Regions from separate parts of the Pseudarthrobacter sp. NIBRBAC000502772 genome, predicted to be linked through region 1. Evidence: riboswitches for the same ligand, from Rfam matches in the RefSeq annotation. Region 1 holds a riboswitch; each other region holds the start of a gene.
What was found. Region 1 has a riboswitch for S-adenosylmethionine ahead of NIBR502772_RS00825 (DUF1737 domain-containing protein). Riboswitches for the same ligand answer to the same signal wherever they lie in the genome.

Region 1 (4,255 bases):
CCCCGCGATGGACTGCGCCGGAAGCCACCGGGAGGGCCGCCACTATCCAGGCATCATCGCGCAGCAGCCCAATCAGAACCAGGCCAACCAGACCTAGATGTGCTTCAGGGCCTGCTCCAGGTCGCCGATGAGGTCGTCCACGTCCTCCAGGCCCACGGACAGCCGCACCACGCCGTCGCTGAGCCCGATGGCTGCGCGGCCCTCGGGACCCATGGCGCGGTGCGTGGTGGTGGCCGGATGGGTGATGAGGGACTTGGCGTCGCCCAGGTTGTTGGAGATGTCGATGATCCGCAAGGTGTCCAGCAGCGCAAAGGCGGCGTCCTTGCCCGAGCGGCCACCCGTCGTCGCAAGTTCCAACGTGAGGACGGTGCCGCCGGCCTTCATCTGCTTGGCGGCGAGCTCGTATTGCGGGTGTGACTTCAGCAGCGGATACCTGACCCAGCTGACGGCAGGCTGCTGCTCGAGCCATTCGGCGATCCGCAGTGCGGACGTGGAGGAGTGGTTGACGCGCAGCGCCATGGTCTCCAGGCCCTTGGTGAGCACCCAGGCGTTGAACGCGGAGAGAGCCGGGCCCGTGTGCCGCATGAGCTGCTTGACCGGGCCGTCGATGAATTCCTTGGTGCCCAGGATGGCGCCGCCCAGGACGCGTCCCTGGCCGTCGATGTGCTTCGTGCCGGAGTACACAATCACGTCCGCGCCCAGTTGGCCGCAGCGCTGCAGCAGGGGAGTGGCAAAGACATTGTCGACGACGACGGTGGCTCCGGCGGCGTGAGCCAGCTCGCTGACCGCGGCGATGTCCACGATTTCCTGCATCGGGTTGGACGGCGATTCGAAGAACACTGCGGTGGTGGGCTCCGACAGGGCGTCCCGCCACTGGTCCAAGTCCGGGCCGTCAACAAATACGGTTTCCACGCCCCAGCGCGGCAGGATCTCGTTCAGGATCACAAAGCAGGAGCCGAACAGCGAGCGCGCGGCAACCACCCGGTCCCCGGCCGCCAGCAGGGCGCCCAGTGCGGTGAACACAGCTGACATGCCCGACGCCGTGGCAAAGCACGCCTCGGTGCCCTCAAGCAGGCGGAGGCGTTCCTGGAATGTGGCCACGGACGGGTTGCCGTACCGGGAGTAGACGAAGCGTTCGTCCTCGCCGGTGAAGGCGCGCTCGGCGGCGGCAGCGGACTCGTAGACGAAGCCCGAGTTCAGGAACACCGGTTCGGTGGTCTCCTGGAAGTTGGTGCGGTCCAGCCCTCCGCGGACCGCCTGCGTCTCGGCGCTCCAGCCGGCGGCGTCAGGGTTGAAAGTCATTTGGCTATTCCCAGGTTGGTGGGCAGGCCGCGGTTCTTCCAACCGTTGACGGTGCGCTCGCCGTAGCGGTCCGGCTCGCCTTCGAAACCCTCCAGGACGTTGTAGGAGGTGAAGCCGGCCTGCGTCGCGGCGATGGCGGCGGCGATGGAGCGCTGGCCCGAGCGGCAGAGGAACACCAGTTCAGTGCCGTCGTCCTCCGGGGCCTGCTGCGTCAGGTCGGTGATGAAATCCCGGTTCGGGATGCCACCCGGGAACGTCCACGGGATGAACAGGGGATCGTTATCCGTGGCCTTCGTGTCCGGGATGCCGATGTGGGCCCATTCGCCTTCGGTCCGGACATCCACCAGGATGGCGCCCTGTTCGAGTTTGGCCCAGGCCTGCTGCGGGGTGAGGTCTCCGGCGTAGCTCATGCGTGGCCCTCGCCGTCGAAATCGAGGTCGTCCACGGCGGAGGCGACGGCGGCATCAGCTGTGGCGATGGCTGACGGGAGGATGAGTGCCTGCGCAACAATCACAACGCCGCCGTTGGACGTTGCGGCCGGGCTGCCGTGCAGGACATACCCTTCGGCCAGGGCAGTCGAAATCCGTTCACAGAACGACCTGTCATCCGGCCCGGTGACAAGCCGGTACGACAGTTTCTCTTCAGGGGCGGGTGCGTCAGACACGACGGAACTCCTTCTTTCACGCTTGCAGCTCGAATGGGTCGATATGCCGAGTATTCACCTGAGGCACCCCGCCGCGAAAGGGAGGGTTGCCGACCGGCCAGTCAGGGCTTGGCGCCGGTTCTCATTACTCCCCAAAAACGTAACATCCGGCCCGCCCGGCCGCACTGCCGCCGACGTCATGTTCCGTAACCAATGCGTCTTTCCGTAATCCCGCCGTGCTTCCGTAACGCCGGCGCTGACGGGACAATCGGGTCATGGGGAACATTCGGGGGCGTTCACTGACGGGTGCCTGGGCACGCGTTTTGGCTGTGACGTTCTGCGCTGTGCCGGTGCTGGTGGGGGTGACAAGCTGCCGGAGCATTTTCGCGCCGCCGCCCTGCATGCCGCCGGACTTTAACGTCTCGCCTGCCGCAGCCAAACCCGGTGACAAGATCACCGTCAGCGCCCCGGATACCACCTGCGATGCCCGCTACGGCACCGACGCACAGGTCCAGGTGACGGTCAAGGATGCGACCGGTACCGCGGTGCTGGAAGAGCTCGCTCCCATGTCCGACGACGGCGGCTTCACTTTCGTGTTCACCGTCCCGGCTGGCGTGGCTGCCGGGAAGGCCGGGGTCACCGCTTACCCGTACAACCTGGACTGGTGCGACGACACCGGAGTGAACAACCGGGCGGCTCAGGGGCCGGCGGGACTGGTCCGGGTTTCGTGTGCGGAACGCCTGGTGCCGCTGATCATCCGTGGACCCGGAGCCTGAACCTGGCGTCAGGCTTTGAGGATCAGGGCGTCGCCCTGGCCGCCGCCGCCGCACAAGGCAACCACGCCTGTCCCGCCGCCGCGCCGGTTCAGCGCGAGTGCCTGATGCAGGACCAGACGGGCCCCCGAGGCGCCCACCGGGTGGCCCAGGGCGATGGCGCCGCCGTCGGCGTTGATCCTGTCCGCGTCGATCCCCAGGTCCGTGGCGGACTGCAGCACCACCGAGGCGAAGGCTTCGTTGATCTCAATGAGGTCCACGTCGTCAATGGTCAGCCCTTCGAGTTTCAGGGCTCGCTCGATGGCGCGGGACGGCTGGGAATGCAGGGATCCGTCCGGTCCGGCGGTCTGGCCGTGGCTGCCGATTTCCGCGATCCAGCTGAGGCCGGCCGCTTCCGCAGCTGCCTTGCTGGCCACTACCACTGCGGCGGCGCCGTCTGACAGCGGGGAGGCGGAACCGGCGGTGATGGTGGCCGCCGGATCCTTGGAGAAGGCGGGCTTCAGTGCCGCCAGCGTCTCGATGGTTGTGCCGGCGCGGATGCCTTCGTCGGCATCAATCACGACGGCGGGTCCCCGGCGCTGCGGGACCTCCACCGGAGCGATCTCCTCAGCCAGGATGCCGGCCGCCCGGGCGGCCTCCGCCCGCTGGTGCGAAAGGGCGGCGACGGCGTCCTGGTCCTCGCGGCTGATGCCCAGGCGGGCGTTCCCGGCGTCCGTGGCGGAGCCCATCAGTTCACCTGAGACGGGGTCCTGCAGGCCGTCAAAGTTCAGCGAATCCAGCAGCGGCGCATCACCGATGGCCACGCCGCCGCGAAGCCGGGGGAGCAGGTGCGGGGCGTTGGTCATGGACTCCTGGCCCGCCGCCACAATGAAATCAGCCTCGCCGGCGCGGATCATGCGGGCGGCATCAATCACAGCAGTCAGGCCGGACAAGCACAGTTTGTTGATGGTCACGGTGGGCACATCCCAACCGATGCCGGCGGCGAGGCTGGCCTGCCGGGCGGGTCCCTGGCCAGCGCCCGCCTGGATAACCTGGCCCACGATGACTGCCTGGATCTGTTCCGGCGCCACGCCGGACCGTTCCAGTGCGTTCCTGATGGCGTGGGCACCCAGTTCGCTGGAGGTGAGCCCGGAGAGGCTGCCGCGGAACTTGCCGAAGGGGGTCCGTGCGCCGCCCAGGATGACGGGGATGTGGGCGTCGTTGCTCATGGTCTGCCTTTCGGTTGCGGATTCAAGAGTTCTTGAGGCCAGCTTAGGCGAACCGTGAGGGCCGGTGAGGTCGCGCAGGCGCTGTGGATTCGGCCGCGATCGCGTCAGCCGTGGAGGAGCAGTTGGTGGAGCAGGTGGTCCTGCCAGCGGCCGGCGATCTTCAGGTACTCCGGCGCCACGCCGATTTCCCGAAACCCGGCGCGTTTGAGGATCTTGCGTGAGGGCTCATTGTGGAGCAGCGTTGCCGCCTGGACCCGGTGGAGGCCCAGTTCTGTCCGGGCATGGTCCGTGGCGAAGCGGACCGCGGCAGCTCCGATGCCCCGCCGGTT
Region 2 (4,255 bases), 1.4 Mb from region 1:
CTGGGTAGTGGCACCGGGCCCCATCCGCGCCTTTGACCAGCGCATTGAGCAGGACCTCTCCAACGCCGGCCCGTTCCTGGCCGCCGCGCTGGCCTCCGGCGGCACTGTCCGGATCCCGGACTGGCCCGCCGGCACCACCCAGGTGGGAGACCTCTGGCGCAGCATCCTAGCGGACATGGGCGCGGACGTCAGCCTCGTTGACGGCGTCCTGACCGTCACGGGCGGGCCAGAGATCAAGGGTGCGGATTTTGACGAAACCAGCGAACTCGCCCCTACCGTGGCGGCCCTCTGCGCCCTGGCCAGCGGACCTTCACGGCTGACCGGCATCGCGCACCTTCGCGGCCACGAGACGGACCGGTTGGCCGCGCTGGTCACCGAAATCAACCGCCTCGGCGGCGACGCGGAGGAAACCAGCGACGGCCTGGTGATCCGCCCGGCAAAGCTGCACGCCGGCGTCGTCCACAGCTACGCGGACCACAGGATGGCCACCGCCGGTGCCATCCTCGGCCTCGCGGTACCGGGCATCGAAGTCCAGGACATCGCTACCACTGCCAAGACCATGCCGGAATTCCCGCAGATGTGGGCCGACATGCTGGCCCAGGGCGCTGCTGCCGACAAGCGCGCGGAAGGTCCCACCGGTGGCACGCAGCACTGATTCCTGGGACGAGTCCGACGTCCGGATCCGGCCCAGCAAAAAGGGCTCCCGGCCGCGCACGAAGGACCGCCCCAGCCACGACGACGCCGTCACGGGCCGCATCATCACCGTGGACCGCGGCCGGTACACCGCCGTCGTCGGCGAAGACTCGGGCGACGAGCGGATCATCATCGCAGCCAGGGCCCGCGAACTCCGCCGCTCCCCCGTGGTTGCCGGCGACTTCGTCTCCCTCGTTGGAGATGTCTCCGGGGAGCCTGACACGCTGGCCCGCCTCGTCCGGATCCAGGACCGCAGGACCCTGCTGCGCCGCAGCGCCGATGACACTGATCCGATCGAGCGTGCGGTGGTGGCCAACGCAGATCAGCTGGTGGTGGTGGTGGCCGCCGCAAACCCGGAGCCGCGCACAGGCTTCATCGACCGCGCCCTGGTTGCCGCTTACGACGCCGGCATTGAGCCGCTGCTGCTCGTCACCAAGGCGGACGTCAAGGATCCGGCGGAACTGCTGTCCAACTACGAGCACCTGGACTTCCCGGTGATCATCAGCCGCACGTCGGACTCCGAAGCATCAGGTATCGATGCCCGCTCCGACGACGGCCTCTCGGCCCGCCTGGACAGTGACGCAGTTTCGCAGCTCCGCGCGTACCTCGAAGGCAAGGTCTCGGTGATGCTGGGTCATTCCGGCGTCGGCAAGTCCACCATGGTCAATGCACTCACCGGAGCCGAACGGGCCACCGGTGGTGTGAACGCGGTGACCGGCCGCGGCCGCCACACGTCGTCGTCGGCCCTTGCCCTGAAGCTGACCGGAGCTCCCACCGGAAGCTGGATCATCGACACCCCTGGCATCCGTTCGTTCGGCCTTGCCCATGTGGACCCTGACCGGATCCTGCGGTCCTTCCCGGACCTGGAGCCGGGTACGGATGCCTGCGAGCGTGGCTGCAAGCACAACACCGCTGCCGTCAACTGCGGGGTGGATGCCTGGGTGTCCGCCGGCCACGCGGGCCCCACAGGCCCGGCCCGGCTCGCGTCCCTGCGACGGCTGCTGGGCACGGATCCCCGCCTGGTGGGCCAGGAAACCAAGGAACTGGGCAGCATCGGCTAGACGGAACGCCGATGTCCCCAACACTGCGGCCCTGAGACGGTAGTTTGGAACCATGATCCAACCCGCTTCGAGCTACAACGATGACTTGCGCCTTGCCCATGTGCTGGCAGATTCCGTGGATGACCAGACCATGAGCCGCTTCAAGGCACTGGACCTCCGCATCGAGACCAAGCCGGACCTGACGCCGGTAACGGACGCGGACAAGTCCGCGGAGGAAGCCATCCGCGGCCAGCTGTCCCGCTCGCGTCCGCGCGACGCCGTGCTGGGCGAGGAATTCGGCAGTTCGGGCCATGGCTCCCGCCGCTGGATCATTGATCCCATCGACGGCACCAAGAACTTTGTCCGCGGCGTCCCGGTCTGGGCCACCCTGATCGCCCTCGTGGACGAAGGCGAACCCGTGGTGGGAGTGGTCAGCGCGCCCGCGCTGGGCAAACGCTGGTGGGCCGCCAAGGGTTCCGGCGCGTACATGGGCAAGTCCCTTGCCGCCGCAACGCGGCTCCGCGTCTCGGACGTCTCCAAACTTTCGGATGCCTCCCTGTCCTACTCCAGCCTGGGCGGCTGGAAGGAACGCGGCAACCTGGATGAGTTCCTGGGCCTGACCGAGGACGTGTGGCGCACGCGCGCCTACGGCGATTTCTGGTCCTACTGCATGGTGGCCGAAGGTTCCGTGGACATCGCCTGCGAGCCCGAACTGAACCTGTACGACATGGCTGCCCTGGTGCCCATCGTGGTGGAAGCCGGCGGCCGCTTCACCTCCTTGGAGGGACAGGACGGGCCGTTCGGCGGCAATGCCCTGGCCACGAACTCCATCCTGCACTCAGAGGTGCTCAAGCGTCTGAACCCGAATCTGGACGATCTCCTCTAGGCGCTTTCTTCGAATTATCGACGGCGGACGCCTCCTGAAGGGGGCGTCCGCCGTCGTATCTTCGACAAATGAGGCTGCTCCTCAAACGCGCGTAACAAAGTCCTTAACATTGGGCCGGGCTTCCTTTCTGCAGCGGCGGATGTTCTAGGCTTCTTAACAGGTCACGAGTGCCAGCGCTAAACCCCGGTTTGCTGGCCGGCAACCCTCCATTCGCGGTGGGGTGCCCCGGGTGACGACCAGGCCGGTCCGGAATGGACACGGCAAGCGCGGATTCCCGTTACCGGGAGTCCTTTTAGAGTGAGGTCTCCGTGACAACTGCCACCGTCTCCCCCAGCACTGTTTCTCCCAGCAACGCTGGCCCCGCCAAGGCCGCTGCGTTGTTCAGGGATGCCGCCGCCATTGCCGGCCGCCCCCTCTCTGCCGTCACCGGCGCGGAAATCCAGGCACCGCTGATCCAGGGCGGCCACATCCGGTACGCAAACCTGGACTACGGCGCATCCGCTCCCGCCCTCTCCGTGGTGTCGGCCTACCTCAACGAGATCCTGCCGTTCTACGCCAGCGTCCATCGCGGCGCCGGCTACGCATCGCAGATCAGCACTTCCGTCTATGAGAACGCCCGGGACATCGTGCGCGACTTTGTGGGCGGACGCCCGGACGACTCCGTCATCTTCACCCGGAACACCACCGACTCGCTGAACCTGCTGGCGGGTTGCCTGCCGGCGACGGACGGGCGGCCCAATGGCGATGTCCTCTACCTGGACATCGAACACCACGCCAACCTCCTGCCGTGGCAGGGAGTCCCGCACCGCAGCGTCGTCGCCGCGGACACCATCGTGGGGACCCTCGAGGTCCTCCGCGCCGAACTTGAGCAGGGCAACGTCAGCCTCCTCGCGGTCACGGGAGCCTCCAACGTCACCGGCGAGATCCTCCCGATCAAGGCCCTGGCCGCCCTCGCCCATAAGTACGGGGCGCGGATCGTGGTGGACGCCGCGCAGCTGGCACCGCACCGGCGCATCAATATCAGCACCGACGACGTCGACTACCTCGCCTTCTCCGGGCACAAGCTCTACGCGCCCTTCGGCTCCGGCGTCCTGGTGGGCCGCACCGACTGGCTCGACGCCGGCACGCCCCACCTGGCCGGCGGCGGCGCCGTCCGCGAGGCAAGGCTCGACGGCGTCAGCTGGGCCACCGGTCCGGCCCGGCACGAGGGCGGCTCCCCCAACGTCCTCGGCGCGGCCACCCTGGCCCGCGCCACCCAGGTCATCGCATCCCTGGACCACGACCGCTGGCACGCCCACGAGGCGGCCATCAGGTCATTCCTGGTGGAAGGGCTCGGGAGGATCGACGGCGTCACCGTGCACCAGATCTTCTCGGACACGGACGCCGAAACGGGCACCATCGGCGTGGTGAACTTCTCCGTGGCAGGGTACGACGCCGGGCTTGTGGCCGCGTACCTGTCGGCCGAGCATGGCGTTGGCCTCCGGGACGGCCGCTTCTGCGCGCACCCGCTGCTCAAGCGCCTCGGCCTTCCCTCCGGTTCCCTGCGGGCCAGCTTCGGCGTGGGCTCACGGCTGGAGGATGCCCAGCGGCTCCTTGCCGGCCTGGAGCAACTCCGCCGGACCGGCCTGGGCTGGGA
Region 3 (4,255 bases), 1.8 Mb from region 1:
CGTGAGATTGCCGAGGTTGAGTGCCTCCAGGGTCTGGTGAGCCCGCAGGTACGGGGAGACGTAGACGCAAACCTGCCGGCCGTCCAGCTCGCGGCGGATCCGTTCGCCGGCCGCCGTGGCCTGCGCCAGGCCCAGGGGTGTCAACGGAATCCGGTAGTCCGGGACCCTGTTGTAGATGGACGTATCGACATTGGCCGCGGACTGGCCGTGCCGGATCATGAAGATTTTCCCTGGCGCGCTCATAAGCCCCAAGCATAGGTGCCGCCCGAAGGACGCTCCCTCACTTTTGGTGCGTTTTCGGAGGACGCTCTCTCGCTTTGGTCAGCCCCGGCGAGCTGGCCACCCCCGAATCAGCGAAGAACCAGAAACTACAGGCAAGATGGAACCATGTTGGTTCCCTCCCGCCGTCGGCTGCGGATTGAAGTCTGGATTGTGCTGGGTCTGTCCCTGGGGCAGTCCGCCGTCTACTCGGTGGTGCAGCTGCTGGACAAGATGACGCGTGCACCGCTGGCCGAGGGTACGGCCACGCTGAACCGGTCACAGAGCCCCCGCGAATACTTCGACCTCACCTACCAGCTGCTGGACATCATTTTCGCCCTTGTGCCCGTGCTGCTGGTCATCTACTTCCTCACGGACCAGCGGCAATCCGGCGCCGGAGTGAGCCCCCAAGGCTGGTCCGCCTTCCGGAAGCTGGGGTTCAACTTCGCCCGGCCGGGCCGTGACCTGCTGCAGGGCTTTGGCCTCGCGGCGCTGATCGGGATCCCGTCGCTGGGCCTCTACGCAGCGGGACGTGCCCTGGGGATCACCACCGCCATCATCCCCAGCGCGCTCGACTCGTATTGGTGGACGGTTCCCGTCCTGATCCTGTCAGCGCTGCGGCACGCCGTCGTGGAAGAAGTCATTGTGGTGGGCTACCTCCTGGACCGCTTCGGCAAGTTCGGCTGGAGCATGCCCCTGGCCATCTTCACCAGCTCGATGCTCCGCGGCAGCTACCACCTTTATCAAGGCTTCGGGCCGTTCATCGGCAACGCAGTGATGGGCGTGGTCTTCGCCTGGCTCTACACAAAGACCAAGCGGGTGATGCCGCTGGTTGTCGCACACGCGCTGCTGGACATCGTTGCCTTCGTTGGCTTCAGCCTCTTTGGCAGGGCTGTGGGCCTGGGGTAAGGCGGCCGTGGTTCCCGTGCCGCACAGGTGAACTGAACCGGGTCCGGCCTTAAAGGATTCGGCCACCATCGGTGGGTGGCATCATTGGCACCCGCTGATGGCGGCCGAAGCTATTGAACGTGCAATCAGATGGTGACTGCTCCGGTAGCGGTTTCGAAGGTTACGGACAGGATGCCCGGGGTTCCATGCGGAGCCACCCAGTCAACGGCCACATCCTCCAGCGGCTTCTCGACAGGTTCGCCCAGCCATTCCGTCACGCGTTCGGCGGAACCGGCTATGGTCAGGCAGCTCATCTTGACGTTGCTCTCATAGGCGTTGGACGGGTGCAGGGCGGGGTCACCCTCCCACTTGAGCATGTACGGGACCTGGGGGTCCGCGATCAGGCCCAGGATGCCGATCTGCTTCCAGACCAGCTCGCGGCCGTCCGGGAACTTGCGGTTGCCGTTGACGGCGGCGCGGCCCAGGCGGTTTTCGAACGGAGCGAGGTCGTCCACTTCGACGCACCAGCCCATCCAGCCGCCGCCGGCCTCGGACCGGGCCCGGACAGCCTGCCCGAAGGGAGCCTTGTCCGATGCCGGGTGGTTCAGGACCTCCACGACTTCCAGGTATTTATGGCCCGCGAGGGGAATAATCATGTTCCGGGTTCCAAACCGGGGGTGCACTCCACCCTTCACGGCTTCAACGCCGAGGGCGGACGAAATACGTTCGGTGGTGGCAACGAGGCCATCTTGTTCACAGGCGTAAGAGACGTGATCCATGCGCATGCCATCATCTTGGCACTTTGTGATCCGGCTCTCAGCTAAGGGTAGCCTTACCGGAATCCTGATGCGTCACGAGTGGACATTCCGCCGGGAAGCAGGAGAATAAACGGCCCGCTGACCACGTCCATCACAATCCTGTTCGCGTCAGGCAAGGCTTCCCGCACTGAACGCAACCGAGCAGCGCCACACCACATCAAGGAGCCTTGAACGTCGAACGGATGGTCTTTAGAAACCCGCCAGATCCACGCTGGCCAGGAGCCGGACAGCGCCACCGGCGCACGGCGCTCCAACCCCATGCAGGATGCCGTGGAGCAGAGGATTGCCAGCCGGGAGGGCGGACTCGCGGGGCCGCTGCTGAGCTCGGGACAGGCCGCTGGAACCTTTGTCATCCTGAACATCTCCCCCCGCAAGGACGCGGCCGGCCAGCCGCAGTAGGCCTCCCGCGAAGTCATAACCAGTCACACGCTTAGCAATAGACCGGGGCTGTTCGTACACTCAAAGCAGGTCATGAGTGCCAGCGACAGCCCCGGCTTGCTGGCCGGCAACCCTCTTTTGCGGTGGGGTGCCCCGGGTGAGGACCTGGCCTGCCGGTCAATTGACGGTGGGCAAGCGCATAGAAAAGGTCCTTCCATGACGATTACGATTTCCCGTACTGCAGCACCCGGAAACGGGGTGGTCCGTTACGCCAGCATCGGCGGACTCGAGCTCGAAGCCGGCGGTTACCTCCCGGAAGTCACCCTCGGTTATGAAACGTGGGGAACCCTCAACGCGGACGGCTCCAACGCCGTCCTGATTGAGCACGCCCTGACCGGAAGCACGCACGTGACCCGCGGCGACAGTGACGAGCCCGGCTGGTGGGAACAGCTGGCCGGACCCGGTGCGCCGGTGGACACTGACAGGTTTTTTGTGGTCTCCATCAACATCGTGGGCGGCTGCTACGGCTCCACCGGGCCGTCCTCGGTTGCCCCGGACGGCAAGCCGTGGGGGTCCCGGTTCCCTTTGGTAACGCTGCGGGACACCACCGCGGCCGAGGCCAGGCTGGCTGACCAGCTGGGAATCCCGAGCTGGTACGCCGTGCTGGGCGGTTCCATGGGCGGCGCGCGGGCCCTGGAATGGGCGGTCACCTACCCGGAACGGGTTCAGCGGTGCGCCGTCATCTCGATCGGTGCCGCCAGCACGGCCGAACAGATCGCATTCGCCCAGGCGCAGACGCTCGCCATCCGCCAGGACAGCAATTTTAACGACGGCGACTACTACGGCGGTCCGCTGCCGGAGGACGGACTGGCCCTGGCACGGCGCATCGCGCACATCACCTACCGCTCCGCCGAGGAATTCCATGGCCGCTTCGGCCGGTCGGCCCAGCACCCCGAATCGCCGTTCCAGGCGGCAGCGCTGGGGGAGCGGGGCCGCTACCAGGTGGAAAGCTACCTGGACCACCAGGGCAAGAAGCTGGTGCGGCGCTTTGATGCCAACAGCTACATCGCCATCACCGACGCCCTGATGAGCCACGACGTCTGCCGCGGGCGGGGCTCGCTGAACGAGGCCTTGGGCCGGGCCACCGCCAGGTTCTTCGTGGCTGCGGTGAACAGTGACCGGCTGTACTTCCCGTCCCAGTCCCGTGAACTGGCTGACGCGCTCCCGGGCGACGTGGACGTGCACGTTATTGAGGCCCCGATCGGCCACGACGGCTTCCTGACCGAGATCGGCCAGCTCGGCGTTCAGCTCCGAGACACCTTCCTCATCTAAGCGACAGAGGACACTTGAGCCCCTGCCCTTAAACGCGAGAGGACACTTGAGGCCCTGGAATCAGTGCCTCAAGTGTCCTCTCGCGCTGACTAAGGGATTAGCCGTTCATGATGTCGGAGCGGCGCTTCATGTAGTCCTCCATGGCCAGCTCGCCGTTGCTGTACTGCTGGTCGAGTTCGGCCAGTTTCCGGGCACGGTATCCCTGCGGGCCCGACGGCGGCAGGGGAATGCCGGGGGCGGCAGGCTGCTGCGGTGCTTCCGCGCGCTGCTCCGGCATCCGCTGCTCCGGCACCGGCTGGCCGTTGGGTTGCGGCTGGCCGTACGGCGGGAACTGCTGATCCGCAGAAGGAATCGGCTGCATGGGCGGCAACGGCTGGCTCGGCGGCAGGGGCTCCGGGCTCATGATCTGCCGGAAGCCGCCACTCATGTAATCCTGCTGCGTGTAGCCGTCACGGGGCTGCTTGTTCTGCGGCCCCGGGTACTGATCGCTGCCCTGGTACTGCCCGCCGCCTGGAAACTGCTCGGGGTAGCGCCCGGAAAAGCTCTGCTCCTGGTTCCGTTTGTTCACGGATTTCCGGTAC

Region 2: linked by a shared signal. The riboswitch ahead of NIBR502772_RS16470 (aminotransferase class V-fold PLP-dependent enzyme) and the one ahead of NIBR502772_RS00825 (DUF1737 domain-containing protein) in region 1 are both predicted to bind S-adenosylmethionine.
Region 3: linked by a shared signal. The riboswitch ahead of NIBR502772_RS09115 (homoserine O-acetyltransferase) and the one ahead of NIBR502772_RS00825 (DUF1737 domain-containing protein) in region 1 are both predicted to bind S-adenosylmethionine.

What each region holds. Positions count from the first base shown of each region.
Region 1 covers NZ_CP041188.1:157,639-161,893, reverse strand. The annotation lists gene NIBR502772_RS00835 (O-succinylhomoserine sulfhydrylase) at 94-1,302, opposite strand; gene NIBR502772_RS00830 (rhodanese-like domain-containing protein) at 1,299-1,712, opposite strand; gene NIBR502772_RS00825 (DUF1737 domain-containing protein) at 1,709-1,966, opposite strand; SAM riboswitch class IV at 1,980-2,095, opposite strand; gene NIBR502772_RS22665 (hypothetical protein) at 2,221-2,721, shown strand; gene NIBR502772_RS00815 (acetyl-CoA C-acetyltransferase) at 2,730-3,926, opposite strand; gene NIBR502772_RS00810 (GNAT family N-acetyltransferase) at 4,031-4,255, opposite strand, start outside.
Region 2 covers NZ_CP041188.1:3,557,310-3,561,564, forward strand. The annotation lists gene aroA (3-phosphoshikimate 1-carboxyvinyltransferase) at 1-655, shown strand, start outside; gene rsgA (ribosome small subunit-dependent GTPase A) at 639-1,754, shown strand; gene hisN (histidinol-phosphatase) at 1,807-2,619, shown strand; SAM riboswitch class IV at 2,779-2,892, shown strand; gene NIBR502772_RS16470 (aminotransferase class V-fold PLP-dependent enzyme) at 2,928-4,255, shown strand, end outside.
Region 3 covers NZ_CP041188.1:1,961,491-1,965,745, forward strand. The annotation lists gene NIBR502772_RS09095 (histidine phosphatase family protein) at 1-219, opposite strand, end outside; gene NIBR502772_RS09100 (CPBP family intramembrane glutamic endopeptidase) at 388-1,167, shown strand; gene NIBR502772_RS09105 (VOC family protein) at 1,293-1,931, opposite strand; partial or broken gene NIBR502772_RS09110 (O-acetylhomoserine aminocarboxypropyltransferase) at 2,169-2,342, shown strand; SAM riboswitch class IV at 2,432-2,546, shown strand; gene NIBR502772_RS09115 (homoserine O-acetyltransferase) at 2,559-3,674, shown strand; gene NIBR502772_RS09120 (hypothetical protein) at 3,772-4,255, opposite strand, start outside.